DNA from 3 places in the Mixta calida genome. Region 3 is predicted to be linked to each of the others. Evidence: predicted binding sites of a transcription regulator. Region 3 holds the regulator's gene; each other region holds the start of a gene.
The links. The regulator LexA, encoded in region 3, represses DNA repair genes until DNA is damaged. The targets are predictions, from matches to a motif close to TNCTGTATGTACATACAGNA.
Positions count from the first base shown of each region.

Region 1 (10,477 bases), 2.1 Mb from region 3:
AGTTCCTCCTGACTTAATTGCTGCGGCGCTGACTGCTTAAAATAGTCAGCAATCTGCACTTCAATAGCGGGTTCCTGATGCACGGCTTCTCTCCATTGAAACAATTTGCTAATAAACGGTGGTAGAATGTTAAAGCAGTAATGCCTGCATTTACTTTTATTACAGAAAAAAAACCTCTGAAAACAGAAATCCCTTTGTTTCCAGAGGCGGTGTAAAGCACCATTCGTTACTTTGTGACTAAACATCACCGCAGAAGTTATATAGGAAAAATAAGATTATTCCATTTTTTTATCGAGTTTTTTGTGTGGTATGACCAGTTTCCTGGAATATAACTGCCTAATAGTTTCTTTTTTTTTATTAATGGCCTTAAAACTAGCATGCTTAGTAATTCATTTGAAATAAATAATATGTTAAAGATTGGTGTGTTAAATTAATTAATGGTTAAGCTTTAAAAACAACCAGGTGGTCAGGTAAAAAGTATAAGGATATTTGAATAAATAATGATAATTGATCATTTTGTTTTTCAGTATTGTTGCCAAAAAAATGTAAATTTACGCCCGAAAATGTCACTTTATTTAAGCTTTACAAAGTTTCCTGGTGAAACGTCACGTTTGCTATGTGCTTCTTAATTTTAATAAAATAATAAGACTTTTCCTTTCAGCTAATGTGTTACTGAAATATCATTGCCATGATTGATAAGCATCGCTGCAAGCCATCAGAAATGTCTTATCATAAAAATTGTAATTTTTATTTATGGTTTAACCGAGGGTAGATATGAAGTATAACGTCATGGATTCGCTGATGTGTCCCTTAACCGGCACTGTTTTTGCCTGCGTTATTACGCATAAAAACCTTAAACTGATTATCTGGTATCAGGGCGAAACGGTGGTTCATGCCGGAGATGTATTAACGACCCATGGAGAAGAACTGCTGGTTAATGGCGCAGCAAGCGATATGGTGATTATTTCTGTGTTTCCTTTTAACCGTGCAAACTGGTCGTTATTATCCGTCCGAACGGATTGCCCGGCAAATGGCCCGTTTAAGCCCACGTCTTGCGATCGTTCAGGGGAGTGCCGCTTTAAATGTTGCCCTTATGGTCTGGAAGAACGGGCCTTAGCTCACGGCTGAAATAGATACCTCAGGCCTTACATCATTATTTTTAGCATTGCGCTTTTTCCGTTAATGATGAAAATGCCCATTCATTTCCAGTTGCCTCATTACTGAGGCAGCTAAAAATAAAGGCTGTGCTTTATTACCGTTAACATGATCACAGCACGTACCCAACTCCGCTGCGAGCGTATCAGGTTAAATCTCGGCGGCTACAATAATGCTGTCAGAAATTATCAAAGCATTAATGGGAAACGAAAGGGCACTTTTTGACGCGGCACTGCTGTTTGTAGGAGCAGGTGGTATGAGACTGGTTGTTATTGCCAGGGCAGCGTTTATTGTAAACGCGAAGTTTTTTCCAGTAGTCTGAACGGAATATTGAAACATCAAGGATATAGACCGGCTGTACATGACCATTAACAATCAGGCCGTTATCAGACGTTTCCAGGCTATCGCCAGGAGAGAGATAATGCTCCGTATCGTACCACAGAACAAATTTTAGATTGCATGGCGAGCTAATAAGGGAAAACGCTGTATCTGAATCCGGGCTCACAATAGAGTCAAGCACATACCAAACCATAAACTGCTCCATCATACTCATTACAAAAAAATCCTGCTTTTTGAAAAGCCGAGTTTGCACTCCGCTAAAAAGATTATAGTAAGAAATTACTGTTATTACCTGAGATTCATTAATTAATTGTGTATTTTTTAATAAGATGATTTAACTTATTGATTATTTTGCGAAATGAAATAAGTCTGATCATCCGGGGATGACGTTGGTACTGTTTTCCCCTGGCAAAAAAGTCCATAGCGTTAGCAAAACAGGGCTCGCAAGGGCTGCAAAAGCGTGGCGCTGGAGCAGTATAAATCCATCGAGGTAACGCGGCTTCAGGCAAAGTAATTTTGGCGAATGGCGAATGGCGAATGGTCGATAGCAGACAGCAAATGACCGGTAGCTAAGGGCAGACAGGAGCCTGAGGGAGGGCAGATGACGATGCCGCTGCTAATGCTGCGCCATAAACAGTCTGTGATGTGCTCAACAGTCGTAGAGCCAGGGTAGGTTGACAGCCTGCCTGCTGCGCACAAAGGGAACAGGTAAGCGTACAGACTTATCGCGACAATGACGTCGCAATGTCTCTGCATAAAGTGGCGATACCTGTACTTTAAGAGAGTTGATACATAAGGTATTTTAAAGGAATATGGCGACGTCACCTGAACAACGTCCCGCAGCCTGAAAAGTTGCCCGACGCTGAAGAGGGCGACAGCGCTAATTCTCCTCTGAAAAGAGGGAAAGGCCACGTATCTGCCATACCAGGGAAAACTTTCCAGAAATTCGCACAATGCTTTTCTGAGAAAATATAAAAAAAGTAATAAATATTAAGGCCACCTCAGGGTGGCCTTTTTCATGTGAAGAGAGAAAGCCTGCTTAAAAATTCCAATAGCGTGCGTCTTACCTTTGTCGCGGCAGGGCCGTAACGGTATCAGGCGCCGTCTCTGATGCGCTGTAGTCGCCTGCGGCGGCAGAAAAAATAAAAGTCAATAAACAGCAGACAGTCGCCTCTGCGGGTGATAAGCTTGTCTGAATAACACGTAATTATTAAGGATTATTTATTTTAACGATTAAATATCGATGCTCGCGCTGTAGCGGACATCAATGCCGAATCTCCCTGTTCGATGTTTCTTACCGCAATCCTCATGGCGCCGTCTGTATCTTCTGTAAAGCCCCAATGATTGTTAGCTATTTAACCCCTCTGGCTGCCTGATACTTTCCCAACGAGCCATATTTTTACCTAATCCCTCTTCCGGTCATCGCTTGCCGGCTTGAAGTCTGGGCGCTCAGCAACCATATTTACTTCTGAATAACTTTTTCTGGAGGCAATAATGGCCAGCGGCTGGGCTTCTGACGGAGCCGTCAATGAACAAATCGACAGTACGGTAAATGATGGCGTGGCGCGCGTGCGTCAGGCGATGGGACAGGGCGAAAGCGAGCATTACTGCCAGGAGTGTGGAGAAGCGATCCCGGAAGCGAGGCGACAGGCGCTGAAAGGCGTACGCTACTGCCTTGCCTGCCAGACAGAACTGGACAAACAGCACAAGCATCTCAGCCTCTATAATCGCCGGGGCAGTAAAGACAGCCAGCTCCGCTAGCCGATGGCGCGGTTGTTAAAAAGCCGCCGCTTCACTCGTTACGTCTCCTTTATACCGCTCTGCCTCCCTTCTGCTGGAGAAAACGCATGGACCCTGGCGGCTTCGCTATCGCTATCCTACCCGTAGTGCTTTCTCCCGGCGCCAGCTTTACCCTGGCCATGAACAGCGCGCTTACCTCAGGAGCGCGGGGCGTGCTAACAATAATGGCTGGGACGGCGTTGGGCATTTTTACCCATGCGCTGCTGGTGGGGTTGGGCATTACCGCGGCGTTGACTGCGTTTCCCTCATTGTTCGGCGCGTTGAAAATAGCGGGTACGATCTATCTGCTCTGGCTGGGCTGTCGGCTGATTCGCGGCGGTCTCACGGCTCAGCCGCTGCGGCTGACGGCGCAGACGCAGCCCATCACTTTAACCCAGGCCTGGCTGGCGAACGTGATCAATCCGAAGGCGCTGTTGCTCTACCTGACGGTCGTCAGCCGTTTTGCCGGCAACACCGCCGGGACGGGCGCTTATCTGCTGCTGGCGTCGATGCATATTGCTATCATGGTCGCCTGGCTGACGATCGCCAGCCAACTGCTGCTGCGTTCAGTAGAAAGGTATCCCATTGACCGATTGCGAAAATGGGTGGATATCGGCGGCGGCCTGCTGCTGATCCTGTTTGCGCTCAGCGCGCTAACATAAAATCCGCATCGGCAACGCTGGCCGCGCGCTATTTCTTCGGCGCCAGCGCATAATCCGGGTGAAGATTACCCAGCAGCAACAACAGCTCATATTCTCCCTGCGTCAGCCCGCCATTTTTACCCGTTCCCGCCTCCGCTTCTTTTTTCTGCCACACCCGCAAACTATAATTAAAACGCTCTGCCGCTTCCGCCTGCGTCAGGCCTGCCGCCTGGCGAGCCGCTTTAATCGTGGCGGCGGTTGCGGGAATCATGGACAGCACTTTCAGAGGCATAGCTATCTCCACAACAGTTTTATTGTCCGTTTTTTTAATCATTGACACGGAAGATTCGGGTGTCAAGGCAAGCTATTTTGATTAAATTTTATAATTATTTGATATGGCGCATTTTTGCGATTTTTATGGCACGCCAAACGGAAGCTTTCAGCCAGTGTTGCAAGAAAAGGGCATATAACGGGCGAGGCGGAAAAATAAATGCGGGTGTGAGAATCGCAATCCCTGTTCGCCAGCGCTGATTTTTTTGCCAAACGTATTAATAATGCTATTGCGTACGGGACAAGATAGCGCTCCTGCTCACTCAATAATCAATAAGCCTTCGCAGAGTAAAATGGCTGAAATATAAACGCCGACCTCACGCTGCACGGAAAAAAAGATACCGCTGCGCTTGATTAAAACCGCCCATTACGTTTACTGTATTTATATACAGTATGTTTGGGCGAGTGGTTATGGAATTCATCAGACCTGTCGAGCTGGGCGCGCTGTTGCGTCTGCCGCTTTTTATCGAACACGTGCCGTGCGGCTTTCCTTCACCGGCGCAGGATTATATTGAGCAGCGTCTCGATCTTAACGACCTGCTGGTGCAACGACCCAGCGCAACCTACTTTGTCCGGGCCAGCGGTGATTCAATGACAGAAGGCGGCATCAGCGATGGCGATATGCTGGTGGTGGACAGCTCGCTCACTGCCGGGCATGGCGATATTGTCGTTGCGGCGGTGGACGGCGCCTTTACGGTAAAAAAGCTGGAGCTGCGGCCCAGGGTGCGGCTGATGCCGATGAACCCGGCCTGGCGGCCCATTATTCCCAGCGGGGAAGAGGGGCTGGAGATATTTGGCGTCGTGACCTTTGTGATTAAAGCGGTGAAATAGCGAGGCGGCGTCTGTCGCCAGGGCAAAAAAAGCCTCCGAAAACGGAGGCTTTTTTCTGTTGCGTTACAGCGTGCTTCGTCGCAGCGCGGCGCGCTATACAGCGAGGCTTACAGCGCCATATCGTGCTGAGGCGCTTTAGACTCTTCCTGCTTCGGCTGTGCGGCAGGCGCGGCAGGCGCATTGACGTTGTTCATCTGAATCACCGGCGGTTTGGTCAGTTTCAGCGTTGCCGCCGTTTCATCCCATACCTGCTGCGTCAGGGCAACGTTGCCGTTCAGCGTCTGGCCGTAGCTCGGTACGACGTCGTGCAGCTTGCTCTGCCATTCCGGTGAGTTGAACTGCTCCGGGAACAGTTTCTTGATCACGTTAATGGAGATCGGCGCGGCGGTAGAAGCGCCCGGCGATGCGCCCAGCAGGGCAGCCAGCGTTTTCTGCTGATCGGTAACAATTTCGGTACCCAGCTTCAGCACGCCGCCTTTCTCTGCGTCTTTTTTGATGATCTGTACACGCTGACCGGCCTGGATCAGTTTCCAGTCCTCTTTACGTGCGGACGGGTAGTACTCTTTCAGCGCTTCAAAACGATCTTCGTCGCTCAGCATCACCTGACCGATCAGATATTTCACCAGATCAAAGTTATCCAGACCAACGTCGGTCATCGGAATCACGTTTTTGGTGGTAGTGGTGCTTAACAGATCGAGGAACGAACCGTTTTTCAGGAACTTGGTAGAGAAGGTCGCAAATGGCCCGAACAGCACCACGCGCTTGCCGTCAAGGTAACGGGCGTCCAGGTGCGGTACGGACATCGGCGGCGCGCCGACGGAAGCCTGGCCATAGACTTTCTCAGCATGCTGGCTGGTGATGGCCGGGTTTTCGGTCACCAGGAAGGAGCCGCCAACCGGGAAGCCTGCATAGTTGTCCGCTTCCGGGATGCCGGTTTTCTGCAGCAGCTTCAGCGCGCCGCCGCCTGCGCCGATAAAGACGTATTTGGCGTCGATGGCATGTTTTTCACCGGTTTTCACATCGGTAACGGTTACGTGCCAGCTGTTGTCGTCGTTACGTTTGAAATCGGTCGCTTCGGTTGAGGTTTCCAGCGTGAAGTTTTTATTCTTCTTCAGGCTGCCGATCAGCTGACGGGTGATTTCACCGTAGTTGACGTCGGTGCCGACCGGCGTCCAGGTCGCCGCTACTTTCTGCTGCGGATCGCGGCCTTCGATAATCAGCGGCGCCCACTTTTTGATCTGCTGTTGATCGGTAGAGAATTGCATGCCCTGGAACAGGGTAGTCTGCTGCAGCGCTTTGTAACGTTTGGTCAGGTAATCGACGTTCTTATCACCCCAGACGAAGCTCATATGCGGCGTAGAGTTGATAAAGGAGTGCGGATCGTTCAGCACGCCGCGCTTCACCTGCGTAGACCAGAACTGACGGGAGATCATAAAGGCTTCGTTGATTTCCAGCGCCTTGCTGAAATCGATCGAGCCATCCTTACGTTCCGGCGTATAGTTCAGCTCCATGTTGGCGGAGTGGCCGGTACCGGCGTTGTTCCAGCCGTTAGAAGACTCAAGCGCAACGCCATCCAGCTTCTCAACCATCAACTGTTTCCAGTCAGGCTGCAAATCATGCAACAGCGTACCCAGAGAGGCGCTCATGATACCGCCGCCAATCAGCAGGACATCTGTCTTTTCCGTGGTGTTTTCAGCGTATGCGTTGGAACAGGCCAGCATTACTGCGAGAGATATTGCCGAATAAAGCTTAGTAGAATGTGACATTTGAGTTAAAAGCAATGATTTATAATAAAAAAGGAGCGACATTTTAACGTCTGATTCAACAAATGAAAGGTTTATTTAACAAATGTTGTTATTTTTTTCCGCGAATAAATGGTATAGGGCGGGCGTGATAATTGCTGCCGTGCGGAATAGCCCTCTTTTCTTTTTTAACCAAGGCCGCAGAAAGCGCTACATTTGCCTGGTCATAAGCATCATTATAAATATGTTTAAATTCAGTTAATTAAATTAGAAATAATTTGTATTACATAATCAAAGGTAAAATTTTCTCGCTTCTGTCAGGATACGCGCCACACAGCTGTGCTACGGTACTCTTTCAACATGAAGTGGTTTTCAAAAAACGCGGTTTTGTTCTCGCTCAAAACCTCTCTGGCCGCGTTTCTGGCGTTATCTGTCGCTCTCCTGCTTAATTTCGAAAAGCCCGCCTGGGCGCTGACCACGGTATTTGTTACTTCGCAGCTCTACGCGGCGTCGACGATCTCAAAGTCGGTGTTTCGGCTGGCGGGCACGCTGCTTGGCGGTCTGTTTATTCTGCTGATCTATCCGGAAACCGTGCAGTCGCCGATGCTGTTCAGCCTGTGCGTTTCGCTATGGGTCACCGCCTGCCTCTGTCTCTCGCTGCATGATCGCACGCCAAAAAGCTACGTTTTCATGCTGGCGGGCTACAGCGCCGCCATTATGGGCTTTCCTGATGTCACTACGCCATCGGCAATTACCTGGACGGTGATTTCGCGCATCGAGGAGATTACGCTGGGCATCGTTTGCAGCACGCTGATCCACCGACTGGTGTTCCCGGTTCCCATGCAACATCTGCTGGAACAGAGCGTCGATAACTGGTACCGCAACGCGCGTAAACTCTGTAACGAGCTGGTGGTGCGCCTGCCGAAGGATAAGTCGCTGGAGCGGGAGGATATTCTGATTCAGATGGCGAACTATCCGCTCAACGTCGAAACGCTGATAACCCACTGCGTTTATGAAGGGGAGGCGGCGCGCAAGGTGATCCGGCTGGTCAGCGTACAGTATCAGCATCTTAGCTATCTGCTGCCGACGCTGACCGCGATTGAAACGCGCCTGAGACTGCTGGCGGAACTGCAAATCCGCTTTCCGGCCTGCGTCACGCTGGTGCTACAACAGTTTCAGCTGTGGCTTAATTACGATGCGGTCAGCCATGTCGATACAGTGCGAAGCGCGCTGGCGCAGGGGAAATCTGAACTGGAGCAGGCCTGGCGTCGGCAGGAGCTGAGCGCGGAAGAGAGCATGCTGCTGCTGGGTCTGCTGGATCGCCTGGCCAACGTTGTACGCATCGTCGACGCTTATCAATCCGTTAGCGCGCGCGCCAGCGATCTTTACAGCGACAGCGATGCGCCGCTGATAAACAACCCGCGCGAACACCGGCATATCGATAAAGGCCTGCTGCTGCTGTCGTCGCTGACCGCTTTTCTCGCCACCTTTCTCTCCAGCCTTTTTTGGATCGGCAGCGGCTGGGCGGACGGCGCCAGCGCGCCGCTGATGGCGGCGATCATCAGCTCCTTTTTCGCCAGCATCGACTCACCGGTCACGCCGATGAAGCTCTTTGTAAAAGGCGTGCTGGTGGCGCTGGCGATCAGCCTGTTTTATGTTGGCGTGCTGATCCCGCAGGCAAACACGCTGCAGGCGCTGATGATGTGCCTGCTGCCCGGCCTGTTTGCGCTCAGCCTGGCGATCGCGCGACCGGCGACCAATCTGATCGGCCTGAGCGTGGCGATCCAGATACCCGGTTTTATCGGGCTTAGCCATCACTATGTTCCCAACCTGATCGCCACCCTGAACGCGGCGATCTCATCGCTGGTGGGCATCCTGTTTGCGGTGACGCTGACCGCGATCATCCGCAATAAGCGACCGTCATGGATTGCAAAGCGCGCGGTGCGCAAAGGCATCCGCGATCTGCTGGGTTTTATTAAGGAGATTGAGCGCAACGCTTCTTCGCTGCTGTCGCGCCAGCAGTTTGTCGCCCGCATGCTCGATCGGGTAAATATTATTCTGCCGCGCAAACGTCTCGATCCCGATCCTGAGCTGCTTGCTGGCGGCGATCTCATCACTGAAGCCTGGCTGGGCGCCAACTGTTATGATTTCTATGCCCGCCATCGCGAGGTGCTGGAAAAGCATCGGCTGGAAAGCGGCCAGATGTTTCATGAGCTGGGACTGTATCTGAAGCGGCGACTGCGTTCATTACAGGTCATCCCGCATCAGACGCTGTTGGATGAGCTGAACGAGCTGCTGCTTAAGCTGGAGGCGCTCGCCGCGCAGGACAGCGCCGCGCTCGCGCCGCTGGTCTCGCTGTTTAACCTGCGCGTATCCCTTTTTCCGCAGCAGCGCTGGCCGGAAAAACGCTGATGTTTCGTGCTGGAAAGGCGCGCCGCGACTGTCTGACACGGCGTCAGGCAGCCGCGCGCCGATTTATACTTATTCATACACAGGCTATCCCCATTTTCTGTGGATAACCTGCGCCAGACTGCGTCGCCGCTGGACGTCGCGCCCGACCCCCCGCGCGCCGCTGGCTTCAGCGTCGGCAGGCCAGCGATCTCACCAGGCGGTCGCCCGTCTTTTGCACCAGCAGCACCAGCAGCAGCAGCACGATAATCGTCGCCGCCATGATCTGATTATCGAAGCGCTGATAGCCGTAGCGGATTGCCAGATCGCCCAGCCCGCCGCCGCCTACCACGCCCGCCATCGCCGAAAAGCCAATCAGCATCACAATGGTCAGCGTGATGCCTGCCACCATCGCGGGCAGCGCCTCCGGCAGCAGCACCCGACTGACGATATGCCAGAGCGTGCCGCCCATCGATTCCACCGCCTCGATACGGCCGCGATCCACCTCATCCAGCGCGTTCTCTACGATGCGCGCAAAAAAAGGAAACGCTCCGATGGTAATCGGCACAATCGCCGCCGTACTGCCGAGCGTGGTGCCCACCAGCAGACGGGTAAAGGGATGAGGGCAATCAGCAGCACCACAAACGGCAGGGCGCGGCCGGTATTCACCAGCGCGTTCAGCAGCAGGGCGACGGCGCGGTTGGGCAGCAGGCCGTTTTTGCGCGTCAGGAACAGCAAAACGCCGACCGGCAGGCCTAGCGCGACGGTCAGCAGCGCGGCGAGCGATACCATATAGAGCGTCTCTGCGGTGGCGCTCAGCAGTAACGCCTGAAAACGATCCCAGTTTACGCTACGCAACGTGACGGCTCCTCCGCCCGATAGCGGGCGATAAAGGCGCGGTCGGCGTCGCCATCCTGCAACAGCATCTGGCGCAGCCGTCCCTCTTTACGGCTCATGATCTGCGCCAGGCTGCCGCTCTCCACCAGGCGGCCATGTTCCAGCAGGGCAGCGGCGTCGCAAATGCGCTTCACGACCGCCATCTCATGCGTGATCAGCACGATAGTGATCCCAAGCTGGCGCTGAATTGACGCCAACAGATCGAGGATTGAGACGGTGGTGTCGGGATCGAGCGCGCTGGTGGCCTCGTCGCACAGCAGATAGCGCGGCTGCGCCGCCAGCGCGCGCGCAATGCCGACGCGCTGCTTTTGTCCGCCCGACAGCTGCGATGGCCAGGCGTGAGCGAACGCGCTCAGGCCTACCAGATGCAGCAGG
Region 1 covers NZ_CP026378.1:1,876,455-1,886,931, forward strand. Annotated here, with positions in the region: gene C2E16_RS20790 (biofilm development regulator YmgB/AriR family protein) at 1-83, opposite strand, end outside; gene C2E16_RS20545 (hypothetical protein) at 775-1,128, shown strand; gene C2E16_RS08870 (hypothetical protein) at 1,352-1,708, opposite strand; gene ymcF (cold shock small protein YmcF) at 2,727-2,870, shown strand; gene C2E16_RS08875 (DksA/TraR family C4-type zinc finger protein) at 2,989-3,255, shown strand; gene C2E16_RS08880 (LysE family translocator) at 3,342-3,935, shown strand; gene C2E16_RS08885 (helix-turn-helix domain-containing protein) at 3,964-4,206, opposite strand; gene umuD (translesion error-prone DNA polymerase V autoproteolytic subunit) at 4,656-5,075, shown strand; gene mqo (malate dehydrogenase (quinone)) at 5,183-6,841, opposite strand; gene C2E16_RS08900 (FUSC family protein) at 7,178-9,229, shown strand; partial or broken gene C2E16_RS08905 (methionine ABC transporter permease) at 9,396-9,997, opposite strand; gene C2E16_RS08910 (methionine ABC transporter ATP-binding protein) at 10,051-10,477, opposite strand, start outside.
Region 1: umuD (translesion error-prone DNA polymerase V autoproteolytic subunit) is a predicted target of LexA. The motif match lies at 4,619-4,638, and genes of this name have one in related genera.

Region 2 (10,477 bases), 1.4 Mb from region 3:
TTGGGGGTATTACTACAAACAGCAGGGAAAAGGAGCAGGGCAGTGAAATGATTGTCGGCAGGCGGTCATTGAAAAGGAGAAAAAAGAAGGAAAAAACGCGCGAACCGATCGCGCGCCGTTTTTATTGCGTCAACGAAAACGCCGCAGAAGAAAGCTTGCGGCGGCAGGCGTTAATCGACCAGCAGCACGCGGCTGGTATTGGTGGTGCCGGTGGTGCCCATCACGTCGCCCTGGGTAACGATAACCAGATCGCCGGAGACCAGGAAACCCTTGTCGCGCAGCAGGTTAATCGCATCGTGCGCTGCGGCCACGCCGTCGTTATTGCTGTCGAAGTAGACCGGCGTGACGCCGCGATAGAGCGCCGTCAGGTTCAGCGTACGCTCGTGACGCGACATCGCGAAGATCGGCAAGCCGGAGGTGATGCGCGAAGTCATCAACGCGGTGCGCCCTGATTCGGTCATGGTGATAATCGCCGTGACGCCCTGTAAATGGTTGGCGGCATACATCGCCGACATCGCAATCGCTTCTTCAACGTTATCGAACTGCACTTCCAGACGGTGCTTCGAGACGTTGATACTGGGCACTTTCTCCGCGCCAAGACAGACTTTCGCCATCGCGCTGACGGTTTCTGCCGGATACTGACCGGCGGCGGTTTCCGCCGAGAGCATCACCGCATCGGTGCCGTCCAGTACGGCGTTCGCCACGTCCATGACTTCGGCGCGCGTCGGCATTGGATTGGTGATCATCGATTCCATCATCTGCGTGGCGGTAATCACCGCGCGATTCAGCTGACGTGCGCGGCGGATCAGCGCCTTCTGGATGCCGACCAGTTCAGGGTCGCCAATTTCCACGCCCAGATCGCCGCGCGCCACCATCACCACGTCGGACGCCAGGATAATGTCATCCATCGCCGCCTGGGTAGAGACCGCTTCGGCGCGCTCCACTTTCGCCACGATTTTCGCATCGCTGCCTGCTTCCTGCGCCAGGCGGCGCGCGTAATTGAGATCTTCGCCGCAGCGCGGGAAGGAGACGGCCAGATAATCGACGCCGATTTTCGCCGCGGTGAGAATGTCCGCTTTGTCTTTTTCGGTCAGCGCCTCGGCGGAAAGGCCGCCGCCCAGCTTGTTGATGCCTTTATTATTGGAAAGCGGGCCGCCGACCGTGACTTCGGTAAAAACTTTGCTGTCGCGCACTTCCAGCACTTTTAGCTGAACGCGGCCATCGTCAAGCAGCAGCACGTCGCCCGGCACCACATCTTCCGGCAGGCCTTTATAATCGATGCCGACTTTCTCTTTATCGCCTTCGCCCTTGCCCAGGCTGGCGTCGAGCAGAAAACGATCGCCGACGCTGAGGAAAATTTTGCCTTCTTTAAAGGTCGACACCCGGATTTTCGGTCCCTGCAGGTCGCCAAGGATGGCGACGTGGCGGCCCAGACGGGCGGCGATGTCGCGTACTTTATCCGCACGCAGCTGATGATCCTCTGGCGTGCCGTGTGAGAAGTTCAGTCGCACTACGTTAGCCCCGGCGGCAATAATCTTTTCCAGGTTGTTATCGCGGTCGGTAGCAGGGCCTAAAGTGGTAACGATCTTGGTTCTTCTGAGACGTCGGGTCATGGGTTTTCCTTAAGGTGTAGAAACCTGAGTGATGCACAGAGTAAGCATGAATGTTCTGGTTATGATTATTTATCGGCTTGCCGCGAGTAATCTTTCCTCTTTGTTGTTCTCATTCGCGCGATTTTCCCGGCGGCGAGTGAAGATAATCTGTTCGCCAAATACAATACTGACACCTGCTGCTAAAGTCACTCTTCCTGCACATAGAAGAAAAACTTCATTGATAACAGACAATATTTAAGCGGCGCGCCGCTGTGACGGGGCGTCGGAAGCGCTGAATACAGAACGGCAGGGCACGGCTAGCGCGGCGCGGAAAAGACGTCGATCCCCTTGTCGAGCCGCGAGGCCTTGAGCGCCTCTTTCACTCGCCGGAGATTGTCGCGGAAGTGGGCGCCGCGATGCAGCGTGAAACCGGTGGCCAGCACGTCAATCAGCATCAGCTGCGCCATCCGCGACACCATCGGCATAGTGATATCGATATCTTCCGCCACGTCCAGCGCCAGCAGCAACGTCGCTTCGCGCGCCAGCGGCGAGCCGGAGGCGGTAAGCGCCAGCACCGTCGCGCCGTTCTCGCGCGCCAGCTGCGCCAGCTCGGTCAGCGATGTGGTGCGCCCGGTATGAGAGATCAACACCACCACATCCTCCGCGCCGCTGTTGATGCAGCTCATGCGCTGCATCACCACGTCGTCTGAATAGATCACCGGCACATTGAAGCGGAAGAATTTATTCATCGCGTCATGCGCCACGGCGGCTGACGCGCCCAGCCCGAAAAAGCTGATCTTTTTCGCCGCCGCCAGCAGTTCGACGGCGCGCTGTATCGCCGACATATCCAGCCGCTGACGCACCTGCTCAAGACCAGCTAGCGCCGAATGAAAAATTTTATCGGCGTAGATATCCACTGCGTCATTTTCGTCGATATGGCGGCTGACCCAGGGCGTGCCGGTCGCCAGGCACTGCGCCAGCTGTAGTTTGAAATCGGGAAAGCCTTTAGTCTGCATGCGGTGGCAGAAGCGGTTTACCGTGGGATCGCTGACGCCTGCGCGACTGGCCAGCTGGGCGATGCTGGAGCGGATGGCGTTTTGCGGCGCGGCGAGGATCGCTTCGGCGACTTTACGTTCAGATTTGCTGAGGTGGGGAAGCTGCGTGTGAATTCTCTCCAGCATGTTGTTCATTTGATTACGCTCATCACTTCCGTCGATTTCATTTACAGGTGCATCCGATGGTCATTTACTGAGAATATACCGTGTCGCGACAGCAACATGGCAGCGCAGGTAAAACGCATCCTGACGTTTTTTGCCAGAATATGAGCTGTGTCTGATTTTCACCGAAGGAAAGCCATAAGAAAAGTGGGGTGAAAACGACGCGCTATTGGACCATGGCGTCGCTAAAGTAACCGGTTATGGCAAAAGAGGCGGGCGCCGGTTTACCCGCGCCGGTTAAACACAGTACATTGTGCTGAAAGAAAATTACAATAAGAGCTGAGCCTGTCGGGAATTTTTGGCTCAACTCATCCTGCAACGAGGAGATAAGAATGGCGGTAACACAAACAGCCCAGGCATGCGATCTGGTCATTTTTGGCGCCAAAGGCGATCTGGCGCGCCGGAAACTGCTGCCTTCCCTGTATCAGTTGGAAAAGGCCGGGCAGATCCATGAGCAGACCCGTATTATCGGCGTCGGACGTGCGGAATGGGACAAGGCGGCCTACACCAAAGTGGTGCGTGAGGCGCTGGAAACCTTCATGAAAGAGAAAATCGACGAAGCGCTGTGGGATCGTCTCAGCAATCGTCTCGATTTTTGCAACCTGGACGTTAACGATACGACGCACTTTACGCGTCTGGGCAAAATGCTCGATCAAAAAAACCGCGTCACCATCAACTATTTCGCTATGCCGCCCAGCACCTTCGGCGCTATCTGCAAAGGCCTCGGCCAGGCGAAGCTGAACGCTAAACCGGCGCGCGTGGTGATGGAAAAACCGCTCGGCACCTCGCTGGAAACGTCGCAGGAAATCAACGACCAGGTCGGTGAATATTTCGAAGAGTGCCAGGTGTTCCGCATTGACCATTACCTGGGTAAAGAAACGGTGCTGAACCTGCTGGCGCTGCGTTTCGCCAACTCGCTGTTCGCCAACAACTGGGACAACCGCACTATCGACCACGTACAGATCACCGTCGCGGAAGAAGTGGGCATCGAAGGCCGCTGGGGATACTTTGATAAAGCGGGTCAGATGCGCGATATGATCCAGAATCACCTGTTGCAGGTGCTGACCATGATCGCTATGTCACCGCCGTCCGATCTCAGCGCCGACAGCATTCGCGATGAAAAAGTCAAAGTGCTGCGTTCGCTGCGCCGCATCGACCATACCAACGTGCGCGAAAAAACCGTGCGCGGCCAGTACACTGCCGGCTTTGTGCAGGGCAAAAAAGTGCCGGGCTACCTGGAAGAAGAGGGCGCCAACAAAGCCAGCAATACGGAAACTTTCGTTTCTATCCGCGTCGATATCGACAACTGGCGCTGGGCGGGCGTGCCGTTCTACTTGCGCACCGGCAAGCGTCTGCCGACCAAGTGTTCTGAAGTGGTGGTCTACTTCAAAAACCCGGAAATGAACCTGTTTAAAGAATCCTGGCAAGAGCTGCCGCAGAACAAGCTGACCATTCGCCTGCAGCCGGACGAAGGGGTGGATATCGAAATCCTGAACAAAGTGCCGGGCCTCGATCACAAACACAACCTACAAACCACCAAGCTTGACCTGAGCTACTCCGAGACCTTTAACCAGTCTCACCTGGCGGATGCCTATGAGCGCCTGCTGTTGGAAAGCATGCGCGGCATTCAGGCGCTGTTCGTGCGCCGCGACGAGGTGGAAGCGGCATGGACGTGGGTCGATTCCATTATTGACGCCTGGGCCGCCGACAACGAGGCGCCGAAGCCGTATCAGGCAGGCACCTGGGGGCCGGTCGCCTCTGTCGCCATGATCACGCGCGACGGCCGTTCCTGGAACGAGTTTGAATAAGCACAACAACTAAGCCCGCGAAATGCGGGCTTTTTTTCGCGCTGAAGCGGATGCATAGAAAATTGAACCGCAGTTTCAAAAAACGTTAAAGGGCGTGGACGACCGCGAATAAAATCGGGTATGGTATTGAGCGTTTTCTTTGCTGCGCGGATGCGCGCCATTATTGCCAGTGGTCGGATGGGTTCGCTGGCCTGACAGGAGAGTAGAACGATGAAAAACTGGAAAACAAGCGCCGAGGCGATTCTGACAACAGGCCCAGTGGTGCCGGTGATTGTGGTCAACGATCTGGCGCATGCGGTGCCGATGGCTAAAGCGCTGGTGGCGGGCGGCGTACGCGTGCTGGAAGTAACCTTGCGCACGCCGGTGGCAATGGATGCGCTGAAGGCGATCATTCAGGAAGTGCCGGACGCCATCGTTGGCGCCGGAACGGTGATCAATACCCAGCAGCTGGCGGAAGTGACCGCCGCAGGCGCCCAGTTTGTTATCAGCCCCGGCATCACCGAGCCGCTGCTGCAGGCGGCGGTGGAAGACACCGTTCCGCTTATTCCCGGCATCAGCACCGTTTCTGAACTGATGACCGGGATGCAATATGGCCTGCGCGAGTTTAAATTCTTCCCGGCGGAAGCCAATGGCGGAGTAAAGGCATTGCAGGCGATCGCCGGGCCTTTCCCACAGGTGCGCTTCTGTCCGACCGGCGGCATTTCGCCGAAAAATTACCGCGACTACCTGGCGCTGAAAAGCGTGCTCTGCATCGGCGGTTCCTGGCTGGTGCCGAACGATGCGCTGGCTTCCGGCGACTATCAGCGCATTACTGAACTGGCGCGCGAAGCCGTCGCTGGCGCGCGTTAAGTCATCACCGGCTCTCCCGCCATGGGAGAGCCGGCAGCCTTAGCCGCTGACCTTCACGGCGGCAGCGGCGGCAACCGCACGCGCTACCGCCTCTTCCGTACTCTCTCCGGTCGCCAGCGCGACGCCCATCCGACGTTTACCGTCCACGTCCGGCTTGCCGAACAGCCGCAGCTGCAAGCCCGCGCCCAGCGCCTGCTCAACGTTGCCGAAGCTGACGTTGTTGCTGCTGAGCGCCGGAAGGATCACGGCGGAGGCGGCCGGGCCATACTGACGCACCGCGCCAACGGGCAGACCCAGGAAGGCGCGCACATGCAGCGCAAACTCAGACATATCCTGCGAGATCAACGTCACCATGCCGGTGTCGTGCGGGCGCGGCGACACTTCGCTGAATATCACCTCATCGCCGCAGACAAACAGCTCTACGCCAAAGAGGCCGAAACCGCCTAGCGCCGTCACCACTTTTTCCGCAACCTCCTGAGCGCGCTGTAACGCCAGCGGGCTCATCTGCTGCGGCTGCCAGGATTCGCGGTAGTCGCCATCTTCCTGACGGTGGCCTATCGGCGCGCAGAAATGAATGCCGTCAACGGCACTGACGGTGAGCAGAGTGATCTCAAAATCGAATTTCACTACTCCTTCGACAATTACTTTTCCGGCGCCGGCGCGGCCGCCCTGTTGCGCATAGTCCCACGCCTGTTGCAGCTGCGCCGCCTCACGGATAAAGCTCTGCCCCTTGCCGGAGGAGCTCATTACCGGCTTGACGATGCAGGGAAAACCGATCTCTTCCACCGCCGCGATAAATGACGCCTGACTGTCGGCGAAGCGATAGGAGGAGGTCGGCAGCGCCAGCGTTTCCGCCGCAAGGCGACGAATGCCTTCGCGGTTCATGGTCAGACGCGCGGCGCGCGCATTAGGCACCACGCGCTGCCCCTGCTGCTCCAGGGCGATCAGCGTATCGGTGGCGATCGCTTCGATTTCAGGCACCACATAATCGGGACGCTCCTGGGCGATCAATGTTTTCAGCGCTTCGCCGTCCAGCATATTGATCACATGGCTGCGATGCGCGACGTGCATGGCGGGCGCATCGGCGTAGCGATCGACGGCGATAACCTCTACGCCCAGCCGCTGACATTCAATCGCCACTTCTTTACCCAATTCGCCGGAGCCTAACAGCATTACGCGCGTCGCGCCCGGACGCAGCGCTGTTCCAAGAGTCGTCATAGTACCTACCTGAAAGTGAGGAAGAAAAACGCGCGCAGTATATACGAAAACGTTTGCGTACGCAGCCGTCAGGAAAGCTTGATCTGAAAATTTGGCCTGCTATACTGTATAAAAATACAGTAATCGAGGTGAGTCATGGCTGTTGAAACCAAATTTGTAGTGGTCAGAAAAGGTGAAGAAAAAATGACATTTGCCAGCAAGAAAGAAGCAGACGCATACGACAAGATGCTCGATATGGCGGAGGCCTTTACTGACTGGCTGTTGCAGAGCGAACTGCCGCTGGATGAAGCGCAGTTTGAAAATCTGGGTCTGTTCCTCGCCGAGCAGAAAGATGCGGTTCAGCATATTCTGCGCACCAGTAAACTGCCGGAGGCGCAGTCCGATAACGCCGTGCCGAAAGCGGCTGATACAGAAAGCAGTAAAAAGATGCGCGCCGTTAAGGCGGCCTGATCAATATTGCAGCCTGACGAATATCAGCCACACTTTGTTCATAAGAAGTTGAGCAGAGCGGGGCTCTCCGCTGGTCAGGCAAAGCTGCGGTCGCGTTTTTATTGTGTGTCCGTATCGTTTCAGGCGACATCGCGTCCGCCATATTCTTATCTTGTCTGCCCGGCCTGACGCCGCGCCGGTTCTCCGGCGCGGCGTTTTCATCTGTTTGCTTCCGCTTACGCTTCTTGACGTCCGGTACTTCAGACTATGACGCACATTGCGAAAGGAGAGACTATGAGTAACTGGCTGCAGCAACTTCAACAAATGTTAGGCAACAAGAACCTCGGCAACGCAGGCGCGAAAGCGCAGGGCGGCAGCGAAGCCTTAAATAAAATGCTGGCGCCCGGCGCGCTTGGCAGCCTGGCGGGACTGCTGATATCCAGCAAGACCTCGCGCAACTTACTGGCGAAATATGGCAAAAACGCGCTGATTATCGGCGGCGGCGCGGCGGCGGGCACCCTGTTGTGGAACAAATACAAACAGCGCGTGCGTGAAGCGCATCAGGATGAGCCGCAGTTTGGCCAGCAGGCGACGCCGGTCGATCAGCGGGCTGAGCGTCTGATCACCGCACTGGTCTTCGCCGCTAAAAGCGACGGCCATATTGATGGTGAGGAGCGTAAGGCGATTGAGCAAAATATCCATCAGGCGGGCTATGGTGAACAGGCAGAAGCGCTGATTCAGCAGGCGATCAATCGTCCGCTCGATCCGCACTGGCTGGCGCAGGGCGTTAAAAACGAAGAAGAGGCGCTGGAACTCTACTTTCTCAGCTGCGCGACGATCGATGTCGATCATTTTATGGAGCGCAGCTATCTGAAAGAGCTGGGCGACGCGCTGAAAATTCCGGCGGACGTACGCGAAGAGATTGAAAAAGATATCCGTCAGGAAAAAGAGAAACTGCCTTCCTGATTTCCTTAAGTTAAGGCCTGACGCCGCCTGGCGACAGGCTGCATGCTGGTTTTTACCGCTCACCGCTTGGCAATCATGGCCTTAGCTGCCACCCTTAATGGATGTTTGTCTGGAAACAGTAACCGTTATGATGCCACCAAAAGCAAAAAAAGTTCCCCATGAGATGACGCTGCATGGCGATACTCGCGTCGATAATTACTACTGGCTGCGCGACGATCAGCGCGAAGATCCAGAAGTGCTCGACTATCTACACGCGGAAAATGACTACGGTCATAAGGTCATGCTGTCGCAGAAGGCCCTGCAGGATCGCCTGTTAAAAGAGATGGTCGGGCGCATATCGCAGCAGGACTACAGCGTGCCTTATGTGAAAAACGGCTACCGCTATCAAAGCCGTTATGAAGCGGGCAACGAATACGCCATCTACCTGCGCCAGCCAGCGGACACCGGGACGCCGGACGAGTGGGAGACGCTGCTCGACGCCAACCAGCGCGCCGCACACAGCGAGTTCTATACTATGGGCGCGCTGGATATCAGCCCGGACAACCGCATTATGGCGCTGGCGGAAGATTTTCTTTCACGCCGTCAGTATGGCATCCGCTTTCGCAATCTGGAGACCGGCAACTGGTACCCGGAAGTGCTGGAGAACGTCTCGCCCAGCTTTGCCTGGGTGAATGACTCAAAAACGCTCTATTACGTGCGTAAAGATAAGCAGACGCTGCTGCCTTATCAGGTGTGGCGGCACAATGTCGGCACGCCGCAGCGGGATGACGAACTGGTCTATGAGGAAAAAGACGATACCTTTTACCTCAGCGTGCATAAAACCACCTCGGAGCATTTTGTTCTCATCGCGCTGCACAGCACGACGACTACAGAAATTCATCTGCTTGACGCGGAGTATGCCGATGCGCGTCCGCGGGTGTTCGTGCCGCGCCGCAAAGGGCATGAATATACGCTCGACCACTACGATCACCGTTTCTGGTTGCGATCTAACCGCGACGGCAAAAACTTCGGTCTCTACCGCACCAGCTATCTGGATGAGTCGCGCTGGGAAACCATTATCGCGCCGCGCGATCATGTGGTGATGGAGGATTTCCAGCTGTTCCGCGACTGGCTGGTGGTGGAAGAGCGCCAGCGCGGGCTTTCCAGCCTGCGGCAGATCTGCTGGCGCACCGGCGAAACCTTCGGCATCGCCTTCGACGATCCCGCCTATGTGACCTGGCTTGCCTTTAACGCCTCGCCGGAGACCAGCAAGCTGCGCTACGGCTACTCCTCCATGACCACGCCCACCACGCTGTTTGAACTGGATATGGATACCGGCGAGCGGCGCGTGCTGAAGCAGACGCAGATTAACGGCTTCGATTCCGCCAACTACAAAAGCGAGCATTTGTGGATTAAAGCGCGCGACGGCGTCGAGGTGCCGGTATCGCTGGTTTATCACCGCCAGCACTATCAGCCGGGTAAAAACCCTATGCTGGTATACGGCTACGGCTCTTACGGCTCGATTATGGACGCGGACTTCAGCTCCAGCCGACTCAGTCTGCTCGATCGCGGTTTTATCTATGCGCTGGTGCATGTGCGCGGCGGCGGCGAGTTAGGGCAGCAGTGGTACGACGATGGCCGTCTGCTGAACAAGATGAACACCTTCAACGATTTTCTGGACGTAACTGACGCGCTGGTGCAGCAGGGCTACGGCGATCCGCAGCGGCTGTACGCCATGGGCGGCAGTGCGGGCGGCCTGCTGATGGGCGCGGTCATCAACCAGCAGCCCGATCGTTTTCACGGCGTGGTGGCGCAGGTGCCGTTTGTCGATGTGGTAACCACCATGCTGGATGAGACCATTCCGCTGACCACCGGCGAATATGATGAGTGGGGCAACCCTAACGATCCGCAGTACTATCACTATATGAAGCAGTACAGCCCTTACGACAACGTGAGTGAAAATCACTATCCGCATATGCTGGTGACGACCGGGCTGCATGATTCGCAAGTGCAGTACTGGGAGCCGGCCAAGTGGGTAGCGAAGCTGCGCGACCAGAAAAAGGATGAGAACCTGCTGCTGCTCTGTACCGATATGGATTCCGGTCACGGCGGCAAATCGGGCCGCTTTAAATCCTATGAGGGCGTCTCGCTGGAGTTCGCCTTTATCATCGGCCTGGCACAGGGCACGCTGCACAGCGGCAGCGGCTACTAATCCTCCTGATTAACCTGCTTTTGCAGCGCAGTGCGCAGGGCAGGTTTCAGATCCGGGATAGAATTCAGCATCCAGCGCAGGTAGCCGGGGTCGCGTTTCGCTACCTCGGCGATGGCGCGTCCGCGATATTTGCCGAAGGGCATTACATCCTGCCCGGCAGCGGTCGGGGCGCTCACGACGCCCGCCATGCGCGGCGCGTCCCAGCCG
Region 2 covers NZ_CP026378.1:2,577,876-2,588,352, reverse strand. Annotated here, with positions in the region: gene pyk (pyruvate kinase) at 171-1,613, opposite strand; gene C2E16_RS12420 (MurR/RpiR family transcriptional regulator) at 1,910-2,782, opposite strand; gene zwf (glucose-6-phosphate dehydrogenase) at 3,142-4,617, shown strand; gene C2E16_RS12410 (bifunctional 4-hydroxy-2-oxoglutarate aldolase/2-dehydro-3-deoxy-phosphogluconate aldolase) at 4,828-5,466, shown strand; gene purT (formate-dependent phosphoribosylglycinamide formyltransferase) at 5,506-6,684, opposite strand; gene C2E16_RS12400 (YebG family protein) at 6,820-7,134, shown strand; gene C2E16_RS12395 (tellurite resistance TerB family protein) at 7,408-8,079, shown strand; gene ptrB (oligopeptidase B) at 8,207-10,270, shown strand; gene exoX (exodeoxyribonuclease X) at 10,267-10,477, opposite strand, start outside.
Region 2: C2E16_RS12400 (YebG family protein) is a predicted target of LexA. The motif match lies at 6,787-6,806, and genes of this name have one in related genera.

Region 3 (10,477 bases):
CTGAATCAGAAAGGCTCGCTTTATCTGACGCGCCCTTCCCTTAATGGCTATATCACCACGCGTGACGAGCTTCAGCGCGCCGGTAACGATCTCTTTTCGATGATCGCCAGCGGTGCGATCAAGGTTAACGTGCCGGAAAATCAGCGTTTCCCGTTGCGCGACGCGCAGCAAGCCCATATCACGCTGGAAAGCCGCTCGACGCGCGGTTCCAGCCTGCTGATTCCGTAACGGTTCAGGCAAAAAAATGGGGCCTCCCGCAGGAAGCCCCTTTTCTTTTTTATCATTCGCGCTGTTGTAGAGTACAGCGGCGATGGATTGTTTCGACTCAACGGAAAACAGTCTCGCAGAATTCATAAGTAAAAAATATGTTTAATTGCGAAAAAACGCTAAGCAAAATATCACTCTGTGATCCAGCCCGCATCCTGACCGCTATTTTCCGTTCAACTCTTTGATAGCTAACTATCAATTTTCAACGCAATGGGTGTTTTGACACGCGGAGGACATAAAAAAACCTGCACGTCGCCGCACAGGTTTTAACATATTTAAAACACATCACGCAGTCACGGTCATCTTGTCGGCGACCAGCGACAGCGCTTTTTCCACCACTTCAATGCCAGCGCCCGGCTTGTGCGCGTTCTCGCTCAGATGGCGGCGCCACTGACGCGCGCCTGGGATGCCCTGGAACAGGCCCAGCATGTGTCGGGTAATGTGGCCCAGGTACGTGCCCTGCGCCAGCTCGCGTTCAATATAGGGATACATAGCACGCACGACGGCCACTGCATCGGCGTCCGGCGCGCCGCTGCCAAACAGCGTGCGATCGACCTGCGCCAGCAGACCGGGATTTTGATAGGCTTCGCGTCCCATCATCACGCCGTCGAGATAGTGCAGATGGGTTTGCACCTCTTCCAGCGACTTCACGCCGCCGTTCAGCACCAGCGTCAGCTGCGGGAAATCACGCTTCAGCTGATAAACGCGCGGATAGTCCAGCGGCGGGATCTCGCGGTTTTCCTTCGGGCTCAGGCCGGAGAGCCAGGCCTTGCGCGCGTGAATAATAAAGGTATCGCAGCCGCCCTGCTGCGCCACGGTGCCTATAAAATCGCAGAGAAATTCATAGCTGTCCTGCTCGTCGATGCCAATGCGGGTTTTCACCGTGACCGGAATCGAGACGACGTCACGCATCGCTTTAATGCAGTCCGCCACCAACGCCGCCTCGCCCATCAGGCAAGCGCCGAAGCGGCCGTTCTGCACGCGATCGGATGGACAACCGACGTTGAGGTTGATCTCATCATAGCCGCGCGCCTGCGCCAACTGTGCGCACTGCGCCAGCGCCGCCGGATCGCTGCCGCCCAGTTGCAGGGCGACCGGATGCTCTTCTTCGCTGTAGGCGAGATAGTCGCCTTTGCCGTGAATAATCGCGCCGGTGGTCACCATTTCGGTGTAAAGCAGCGTGTTTCGCGTCAGCTGGCGGTGGAAATAACGACAGTGCCGATCGGTCCAGTCGAGCATGGGCGCGATGGAAAAGCGTTGAGAAGGATATACCGCTTGCTCAGCAGCGACCGCCTGCGTGGATGACGCGTTCTGGGAATGTTGGCTTTGATGCATTTCTGTACTTTTAAATGTGTTTTGCTTTTTCGGCGCCGACCACAGAGCGGAATAGCGCGTCTCTGCCGGGATGAATAAAATCTGGCCTACTATAACACACAAAAACGTCAACGCGCCGACGTGACTTTACGCCAGCCGTTGCCGAAACAGAGAGCCAACGCTATTGGTTGCCAGGCGCTGATCCCGCAGAGACGTACGTCCCGTTACAGGCACGGTTAATCCTGCCGTAGTGTCGGTCGATTTGAGTCTGCAACGGCTACGTGGTCGGAATCCTGACCAATGAATGAGGGCTGTAATCTGTCAACGCTTTAACTTTCTGATTGCTATTTTAAACAGCCAGTAAAGAGCTGTCGCGTAAACGCTGACAACGGCAATTATCGAAATGAACGTAACCGGATCTGCATCTGGTTCGTATATATCCTCCTGATAACGGCTAAAAATCTGGTAGAGATAGTCAATTATCCAGGTCGACGGACGATGGAGCGGCATATCGTAGCGAGATAAGGCAAACGCCAGAATAAAGCACAGCACGAAGCCGCCAGCCTTTTTAACGAAATTTGCAATTCGCAAAATCGTGATCTCCTTGTACGTCTCTATAACCGAACGCCATCAGCCCAGTGCGTGAGCCTTGAACGAGCATCTTTTTTGTTTTTAATAACGCATTTCTGACAACGTAAAAATCAGGGCGATTAACGAAAGTTATGCATCCTTCGCTTACCCCGGAACCATCGGGCCGCAACGGATGCAGGCGAAAGCCGCCACGCGAGATGCCATTTACGAAAATATGTTCGTCCATTGTCTGGGCATTAAAGAGCGCAAACCATTCATAATGATTCGAACTGAACCACAGGTCACCGGCCGCCGCCCTGGCTCGGTTCTTTAAGCTTCCTTCATGCCGTGGCACAATCCAGTAACGGCCCACTGGGATTGCGCTGTTTTTCAAAAACGCGCAGTCAGGATCGTTGGTGTAGGGTTTTTGGCCGCTGAATACCGGGAACGTCCCTACGCCGTAAACGTGTAGCTTTGCTTCCCCGCCGCCCTTTGTCAGATCGTTATACGTCATCCTCATGATTTGCATAAAAACAATCCCTGTTGTTTGTTATTTAGACTGATGCCAGTACGACTGAGTAAAAAATAAACTGCACGCCTTTTCAATCACTTCAGCTTAATCTTTCCGTAAACCCGGCGTTACTTAACATAATGGATCCTACGCGCACAGATGAAACGGCACTCGCCGCGCGTCGGCTGCAAACGGCGTATTTTTAGCCGTTTAATTATCGGAATATGGATAAACGGAGCGAATAAAACGTGCATAAAACCGGCCCGAAAATACATAGCCTGTTCTTGATGTGAAAGCCGTGCAAAGCTATCAGCAATGTCCAGCCTAAATAGTCGAACATGCTGTGCGGGCAACTCTGCGTCATTAGTGAGGCTAAGATTTTGAAATGCCCGATCCGTTTGGGCCGGGATATGTAAATCGTGGCAGGAAAACCGCGCCGGACGCCGGGCAGCCTTAAAGTGGTGTTTGCCTGAAAGCCGCGCCGTTTCCGGCGCAGCCTGCATTATCAGAAGGAGAAGCCCAGCTGCGCCATGGCGCCCCAGGTATTGTCTTCGCCCACCGAGCCCGCAAGGTCGAGGTGAACGCGGTTGTTGAAAGGCGATACGCCAAAGCCGGCGCTCACAACATTTTTGTCGTTGGATTTCATATCGGCATGATAGCCGCCGCGCAGCTGTAACCAGTCCAGCACGCGATATTCCACGCCTACGCCCGCATACTGGCTGTCATCCTGCGATTTAAAACGCTTGGTCGGCGTCGCGTCCACATCAAGACTGGCGGTCAGCACCTCGTTATGCCAGGCGGCGCCGGCGGTCACCAGCGGGCGGATCTGCCAGGTATCCTGATAGCCATTCACACGCTTCGTATCGATATCACGCGGGATCAGGTTCTGCGCGCTGAGGCCAAAGGTCCAGTTCGCGCCCACGTCGGTTGACAGGCCGGCGTCGAGGTTAAAGCCGGTATTGCTGGTGCGATATTCGCTGTCAGTCACCCGATCTTTATCGAAGTTATAAACCGAAGCGCGGTAATTATAGAGGCGAGTCTGCTGCAGCTTAGGCGTCACGCCCACGGAAACCGCCTGTTCGCCGATGTTAAACTCATGGGCGACCGCAATGCCGTAGTCGGCGACGATAGCCGCCACGCCGGTAGCGCTGGAACGCAGTTGAGACGGATCGGCTAACGTCGGAAATCCGCCGTTAGCGACGGTATCGAGCAGGTCGATATCGCTTTGCGCCACGTCGGCTTGCAGATGGGCGGAGCCATAAGCTTTGGCGACAAAAGCGAACGGCAGCGTCTCATTCGGCACCGCCACTACAATAGCCGCGCCGGCGGAGCCGTCCGCCTTGTTGCCGCGCAGATCGCGCAGCTGGTTGGCCAGGTCGCCGGAAGCGGAGCGAATGGCAGAAGGATTCGTCAGAAAATCGATGGGCGTAAAATTCCTGAATACGTCCCGATAATGATTCACCGTATCGGTTACGTCATCGATCTTATCAACCATTTTATCTTTATCGCTGATCTGCACGCCGACAGAAGGCAGAATAACGCTGACGCGATCTTCCGCCCGGCCTTTCGTCAGCAGCGCCGGGTTTGATAATGGCGCAGTGGTATAGTTCGATGAAGCGACCCCGGTACCGCCCATCGCATCATTGCGCGCGTCAAAATAGCTGCCGGCTGCCTGTGATGAAAAAGAGGTAAATAAAATTGCGGTTAAGGCTGTTGCAGAAGAAAGCTTGAAAGATTGAACGGTTTTCATTGCCATTATCAGACGCCACCAAAAATAAGCTGAAAGTATGTAGAAAATCACTGGGCGCATGATGACCAGTAATTGCCCATTTTATTGCCCTGAACTCAAGGCGTTTTCCCCGACTTATCAGTGAATTGCTGCTTTTATAAGCAGTGAGTGGCTTATCTGTTGCATTCGCTGCGGCTCTGTTTTTCCCTATGCCGCTTAAGCCTGAGTGAACATTAGCTGGATATTAATTCTCCTGCAAACTGGAAATTAACAATTAAGAATGGATCTGTCTCTTTTCCGCGTTGGACGCTGCGTATTATCGGCGGGTTCAGGCATGCCGCCAGGAGATATAATTCGGAAACTTTCGGTAATTCAGGCGCGAAATAGCGCTTTTCTGAGGACTTCAGGAAGGAGTCGGCGTTTTTTATCCAACGTGATAAGATAACATCTCAATCGCCCGGAGAAAAATTATGAGCGTTTCACCTTCAAAACAGATTCTGTCGCAGGCTGAAAAAATCTGTCAGCAACGCAACGTGCGCCTGACGCCGCAGCGTCTGGAGGTGCTGCGTTTGATGAGCGAGCAGAACGGCGCAATTAGCGCCTACGATCTGCTTGACCTGCTGCGCGCCTCTGAACCGCAGGCCAAGCCGCCTACCGTTTATCGCGCGCTGGATTTCCTGCTGGAGCAGGGGTTTATCCATCGCGTTGAGTCAAACAACAGCTATGTGGTGTGTCATCATTTCGAGGAACCGCAACATACTTCAGCGATGCTGATTTGCGATCGCTGCGGCGCGGTGAATGAACAGCATGCTCAGGGCGTGGAATCGATTCTGGAGTCGCTGGCGCAGCAGAGCGGCTTTGCGCTGCGTAATAGCGTGATTGAAGCGCACGGCTTGTGCAACGGATGTAAAGATGTCGAAAGTTGCCAGCATCCTGAAAGCTGTAATCATGACCATACGCTGATAAGCAAAAAGCGCGGGCGTTAAAAAACAGCCGAAGCGGTGCCAGTAATGGCTGCGTTAGGGGGAAGGCGACAGGTTTGTCGCTAAAGCCGGTCTGAAGGGTAGTAAGCGCTAAAATAACCTCATCATGCCAAACATAACCAGAAAACGGGGCAGCAAGAAAAGAGCGTGACCGCGTTAAAAAAGATAAAAAAACAGAGGGGAGCGGCACATTCCTTGTGCCAGGGGCAGGAGCATCTTCCTGAAGGGCTTTAAACTTACCAGCGATGGTCGCGGTTTTGTGTCTCCCAATCGCTCACTTCTTTTTCCGCTTCGTCTTTTGCATAGCCGTAGCGTTCCTGAATTTTACCAACAAGCTGATCGCGTTTACCTTCGATAACGGTCATGTCGTCATCGGTCAGCTTGCCCCATTTTTCCTTCATCTTACCTTTAAACTGTTTCCAGTTACCGCCGGCTTCGTCTCTGTTCATCGTTATTTCCTCTACCTTAGGTGTTAACAGCTTGCAGACTGTCAGCGCTGTATGTTCAGTGAAAACAGTCGCTGATTCCTTGTTTGTCACCCTTTAATGATAGCTGAATACGGCGTTTCTGCTCGTAATCTCAGTCAGATGAACTGAAAACACGCCGAAAAACCTGTCGATTACCCTTAAAAACGAGTTAATTCAGGTAATAAGCGCAGCCGCATATAAATGTGTCAAATCGTGAACCAGTCGCCGCGCCGCTGGTGTTGACGCCAGATCCAGCCGAGCGTCAGGCCGCGCAGCATAAGAAAAACCGTTACTGCCAGCCACAGGCCATGGTTGCCTAAATAAGGCAGCGTCGCCAGCGCTAAGGCAAAACCCAGCGCGGCCAGCGCCATGCTGTTGCGCATTTCGCGCCCGCGCGTTGCGCCGATAAACATGCCGTCCAGCAGATAGCACCAGACGCCGACCAGCGGCAGAAGCATTTGCCAGGGAAGGTAGCGATCCGCCTGCGCCTGCAACGTTGGCAGCGAGGTCAACAGCGCCACCAGCTCTTTACCCCAAAGCGCGTAGGCACAGGCGAACAGCAGCGCCACCAGGCCCGCCTGCCGACAGGCCGCCAGCCAGACCCGCCGCAGCTTATCGGCATCTCTGGCGCCGAAGGCTTCCCCGGAGACCGCTTCCACCGCATAGGCGAAGCCATCCAGCGCGTAGGCGGTGAAGGTCAGAAACATCAGCAGCACGGCGTTAACCGCGACGATATCGCTGCCCATGCGCGCGCCCAGCACGGTTACCGAAGCAAAACAGAGCTGCAGCAGCAGCGAGCGCAGCATAATGTCGCGGTTAAGGCGCAGCAGGCGTCGCATATCGCCGCGCAGCCCCTGCTTCAGCTGTAAGAAGGTAATTTGCCGCAGGCGCAGCAGGTGCCACACCATGCCCAGCCCGACCGCCAGCGTCACGTATTCCGCAATCGCGGTTGCCGCAGCGGCGCCCGCTACGCCCCAGCCAAGGCCGATAACAAACCACAGGTCGAGCAGGATATTTACCAGGTTGCCGACCACCAGCAAAATCACCGGCGCCCGCGCATACTGCACGCCCAGCAGCCAGCCCAAAATGACCAGATTCGCCAGCGTAGCGGGCGCGCTGAGCCAGCGCACATGGATAAAGCGCTTCGCCTGCTCCAGCACCGCCGGGCTGCCGCCAACGACGCGCGTCGCCAGCGCGCTAAGCGGATCGCGCAGCAGCACAAAAGCCAGCCCGACGACGACGGCGATCAGCAAGGGTTGAACCAGCGCGCGCGCCAGTCCCGATTTATCGCCAGCGCCGAACGCCTGGGCCGTCAGCCCGGTGGTGCTCATGCGTAAAAAGAGCAGCAGCATAAACAGGAAGCTGGTCGCCGTCGCGCCTACGGCGACGCCGCCCAGATAGACGGGGCTGTCGAGATGGCCGATCACGGCGGTATCAACCAGGCCCAGCAGAGGAACGGTAATATTGGAAAGGATCATCGGCAGCGCCAGCCGCCAGAGATTTTTATCGGTTGCAGAGAAGAGTTGCATGACAATCCGCGAAAATAGTATGGCGACAGGCCACAGCGGTTATCGCCGGATAAATATGAATCAGGGGCTATTCAGTGGCGGCAGAGGAGCCGCCACATCAGTTTCAGAGCCAGTCGCCGTTGCGAATCACGCCGACGGCCAGGCCTTCGATAGTCAGGGTTTGCTGTTGCAGATCGACCACGATGGGCTGAAAATCACTGTTTTCCGGCAGCAGTTGCACCGTGTTACCCTGTTTTTTCAGGCGTTTAACCGTGACTTCATCATCAATACGCGCCACCACGACCTGGCCGTTACGCACATCCTGCGTTTTATGCACCGCCAGCAGATCGCCGTCGACGATGCCGATATCTTTCATCGACATGCCGCTGACGCGCAGCAGGAAATCAGCGTGAGGCTTAAACAGGTTAGGGTCGACCTGAAAACGGCTTTCAATATGCTCCTGCGCCAGCAGCGGCTCGCCAGCGGCGACGCGGCCAATCAACGGCAGGCCGTTTTCCTCTTCCGCCATCAGGCGGATGCCGCGCGAAGCGCCGGACACCATCTCAATAACGCCTTTACGCGCCAGTGCTTTCAGATGTTCTTCTGCGGCGTTTGGAGAGCGGAAGCCAAGACGGGAAGCGATTTCCGCACGCGTTGGCGGCATCCCCGTTTGGTTAATGTGATCGCGAATCAGGTCATAAACCTGCTGCTGTCGAGCCGTTAAGGTTTTCATCCCGCCCCCTGGTTGTTTATACAGTCGCTGTGAGTATATACAGGTATTGTCGGAATGGAAACCGAATGCAGTGTAAAAAACAACACTTTGTCGAATGCGGAAGCGCTATCGCAAATATGCCCACAGCAAGGTTGCCCAGACAAAGAGAGCCAGTATGATGCTGAGCAGAACCGCAGCGGAGCCCATATCTTTCGCCCGTCCCGCCAGCGGATGAAGTTCGCTGCCGATGCGATCGACCACCGCTTCGATAGCGCTGTTAAGGATCTCGACAATAATAATGAGGGCGACCGAACCGATCAGCAGCACGCGCGTTATCGCATCGACATCCAGCCAGCAGGCGACGACGACCGCCACCAGCGCCATCACCGCTTCCTGACGGAAAGCCGCTTCGTGCTGCCAGGCCGCGCGCAATCCTTTCCAGGAGTAGCCAGCCGCTTTAATGATGCGCGTCAAGCCCGTTACGTTATTTGCCATGTTCGGGGAACCCTTTGCGATGTTTAACGTCAATGTCAGGGTGCCGCACTAATTGCAACACCACAGATCTTCAATGCGCTTTCTGGTATGCTTGCCGCGCTTTGCTAACAAGAGGCTTCATGTTGTCTATGTCAGGTTGGCGTAAACTTTATTATAAGTTATTGAATTTACCACTTACATTTTTAGTCAAAAGTAAGGCGATTCCGGGCGATCCGGTCGCGGAACTGGGCCTCGACACGTCGCGCCCCATTATGTATGTATTGCCTTACGATTCAAAGGCCGATCTTCTGGCGTTGCGCACCCAGTGCCGCCTGCACGATCTGCCCGATCCGCTGGAGCCGCTGGAGATCGACGGCGCCCTGCTGCCGCGTCATGTGTTTATCCATGACGGGCCGCGCGTTTTCCCCTACTTCGTGCCTAATCAGGAGTCGGTGAAGCTGTTTCACGACTACCTCGACCTGCACCGCAACAATCCCGATCTGGATGTGCAGATGGTGCCGGTATCCGTGATGTTCGGCCGTGCGCCGGGACGCGAAGTGCAGGGCGAACAAACGCCGCATCTGCGCGAGCTCAACGGAGTGCAGAAGTTTTTTGCCGTCTTCTGGCTGGGACGCGACAGCTTTGTTCGCTTCTCGCCAATGGTATCGCTGCGCCGCATGGCCACCGAACACGGCACCGATAAAACCATCGCGCAAAAGCTCGCGCGCGTGGCGCGCATCCATTTCGCCCGTCAGCGCCTGGCCGCAGTCGGCCCGCGTCTGCCGGTGCGTCACGATCTGTTTAATAAGCTGTTGCAGTCGCAGGCTATCGCCAAGGCGGTAGAAGACGAAGCGCGCAGCAAGAAGATTTCGCAAGAAAAAGCGCAGCAGAACGCCATTGAGCTGATGGAAGAGATTGCGGCCGACTTCTCGTATGAGATGATCCGCCTGACCGACCGCGTTATCGGCTGGACCTGGAGCAAAATTTATCAGGGCATCAACGTCAGCGGCGGCGAACGCATTCGTCAGCTGGCGCTGGACGGGCACGGGCTGGTTTACGTTCCCTGCCACCGCAGCCATATGGACTATCTGCTGCTTTCTTACGTGCTTTATCATCAGGGGCTGGTGCCGCCGCATATCGCCGCAGGCATCAACCTTAACTTCTGGCCCGCTGGCCCGATCTTCCGCCGTCTCGGCGCGTTCTTTATTCGCCGCACCTTCAAGGGCAATAAGCTCTACTCCACCGTGTTCCGCGAATATCTGGGCGAGCTGTTCAGCCGCGGCTATTCAGTGGAGTATTTCGTCGAAGGCGGACGTTCGCGCACTGGCCGACTGCTCGATCCGAAAACCGGCACGCTGTCGATGACCCTCCAGGCGATGCTGCGCGGCGGCAACCGCCCGATTACCGTGGTGCCGGTCTATATCGGCTATGAGCACGTAATGGAAGTGGGCACTTACGCCAAAGAGCTGCGCGGCGCGGCGAAAGAGAAAGAAGGCTTTATGCAGATGCTGCGCGGCCTGAGCAAGCTGCGCAATCTGGGTCAGGGCTACGTGAACTTCGGCGAACCGCTGCCGCTGGTGAACTACCTCAACCGTCATGTGCCGGAGTGGCGCGACTCGATCGATCCGATTGTGGCGCAGCGTCCGCAGTGGCTGACGCCGGCGGTCAACGATATTGCGCAGCAGATTATGGTGCGCATCAATAACGCCGGCGCCGCCAACGCAATGAACCTCTGCGTGACCGCCCTGCTCGCCTCGCGTCAACGCTCGTTAACGCGAGAGCAGCTGCTGGAGCAGCTGGAATGCTATCTCGAACTGCTGCGCAATGTGCCCTATTCCGCAGATGCGACCGTGCCGGACATGACGCCGGAAGCGCTGCTGGAACACGCGCTGAACATGAACAAGTTCGAGACGGAAAAGGACAATATCGGCGATATCATCAT
Region 3 covers NZ_CP026378.1:4,017,790-4,028,266, forward strand. Annotated here, with positions in the region: gene C2E16_RS19115 (quinone oxidoreductase) at 1-228, shown strand, start outside; gene dusA (tRNA dihydrouridine(20/20a) synthase DusA) at 553-1,602, opposite strand; gene C2E16_RS19125 (hypothetical protein) at 1,903-2,172, opposite strand; gene C2E16_RS19130 (DUF2778 domain-containing protein) at 2,150-2,665, opposite strand; gene C2E16_RS19140 (conjugal transfer protein TraF) at 3,168-4,418, opposite strand; gene zur (zinc uptake transcriptional repressor Zur) at 4,862-5,377, shown strand; gene C2E16_RS19150 (CsbD family protein) at 5,611-5,823, opposite strand; gene dinF (MATE family efflux transporter DinF) at 6,048-7,370, opposite strand; gene lexA (transcriptional repressor LexA) at 7,474-8,082, opposite strand; gene C2E16_RS19165 (diacylglycerol kinase) at 8,188-8,556, opposite strand; gene plsB (glycerol-3-phosphate 1-O-acyltransferase PlsB) at 8,685-10,477, shown strand, end outside.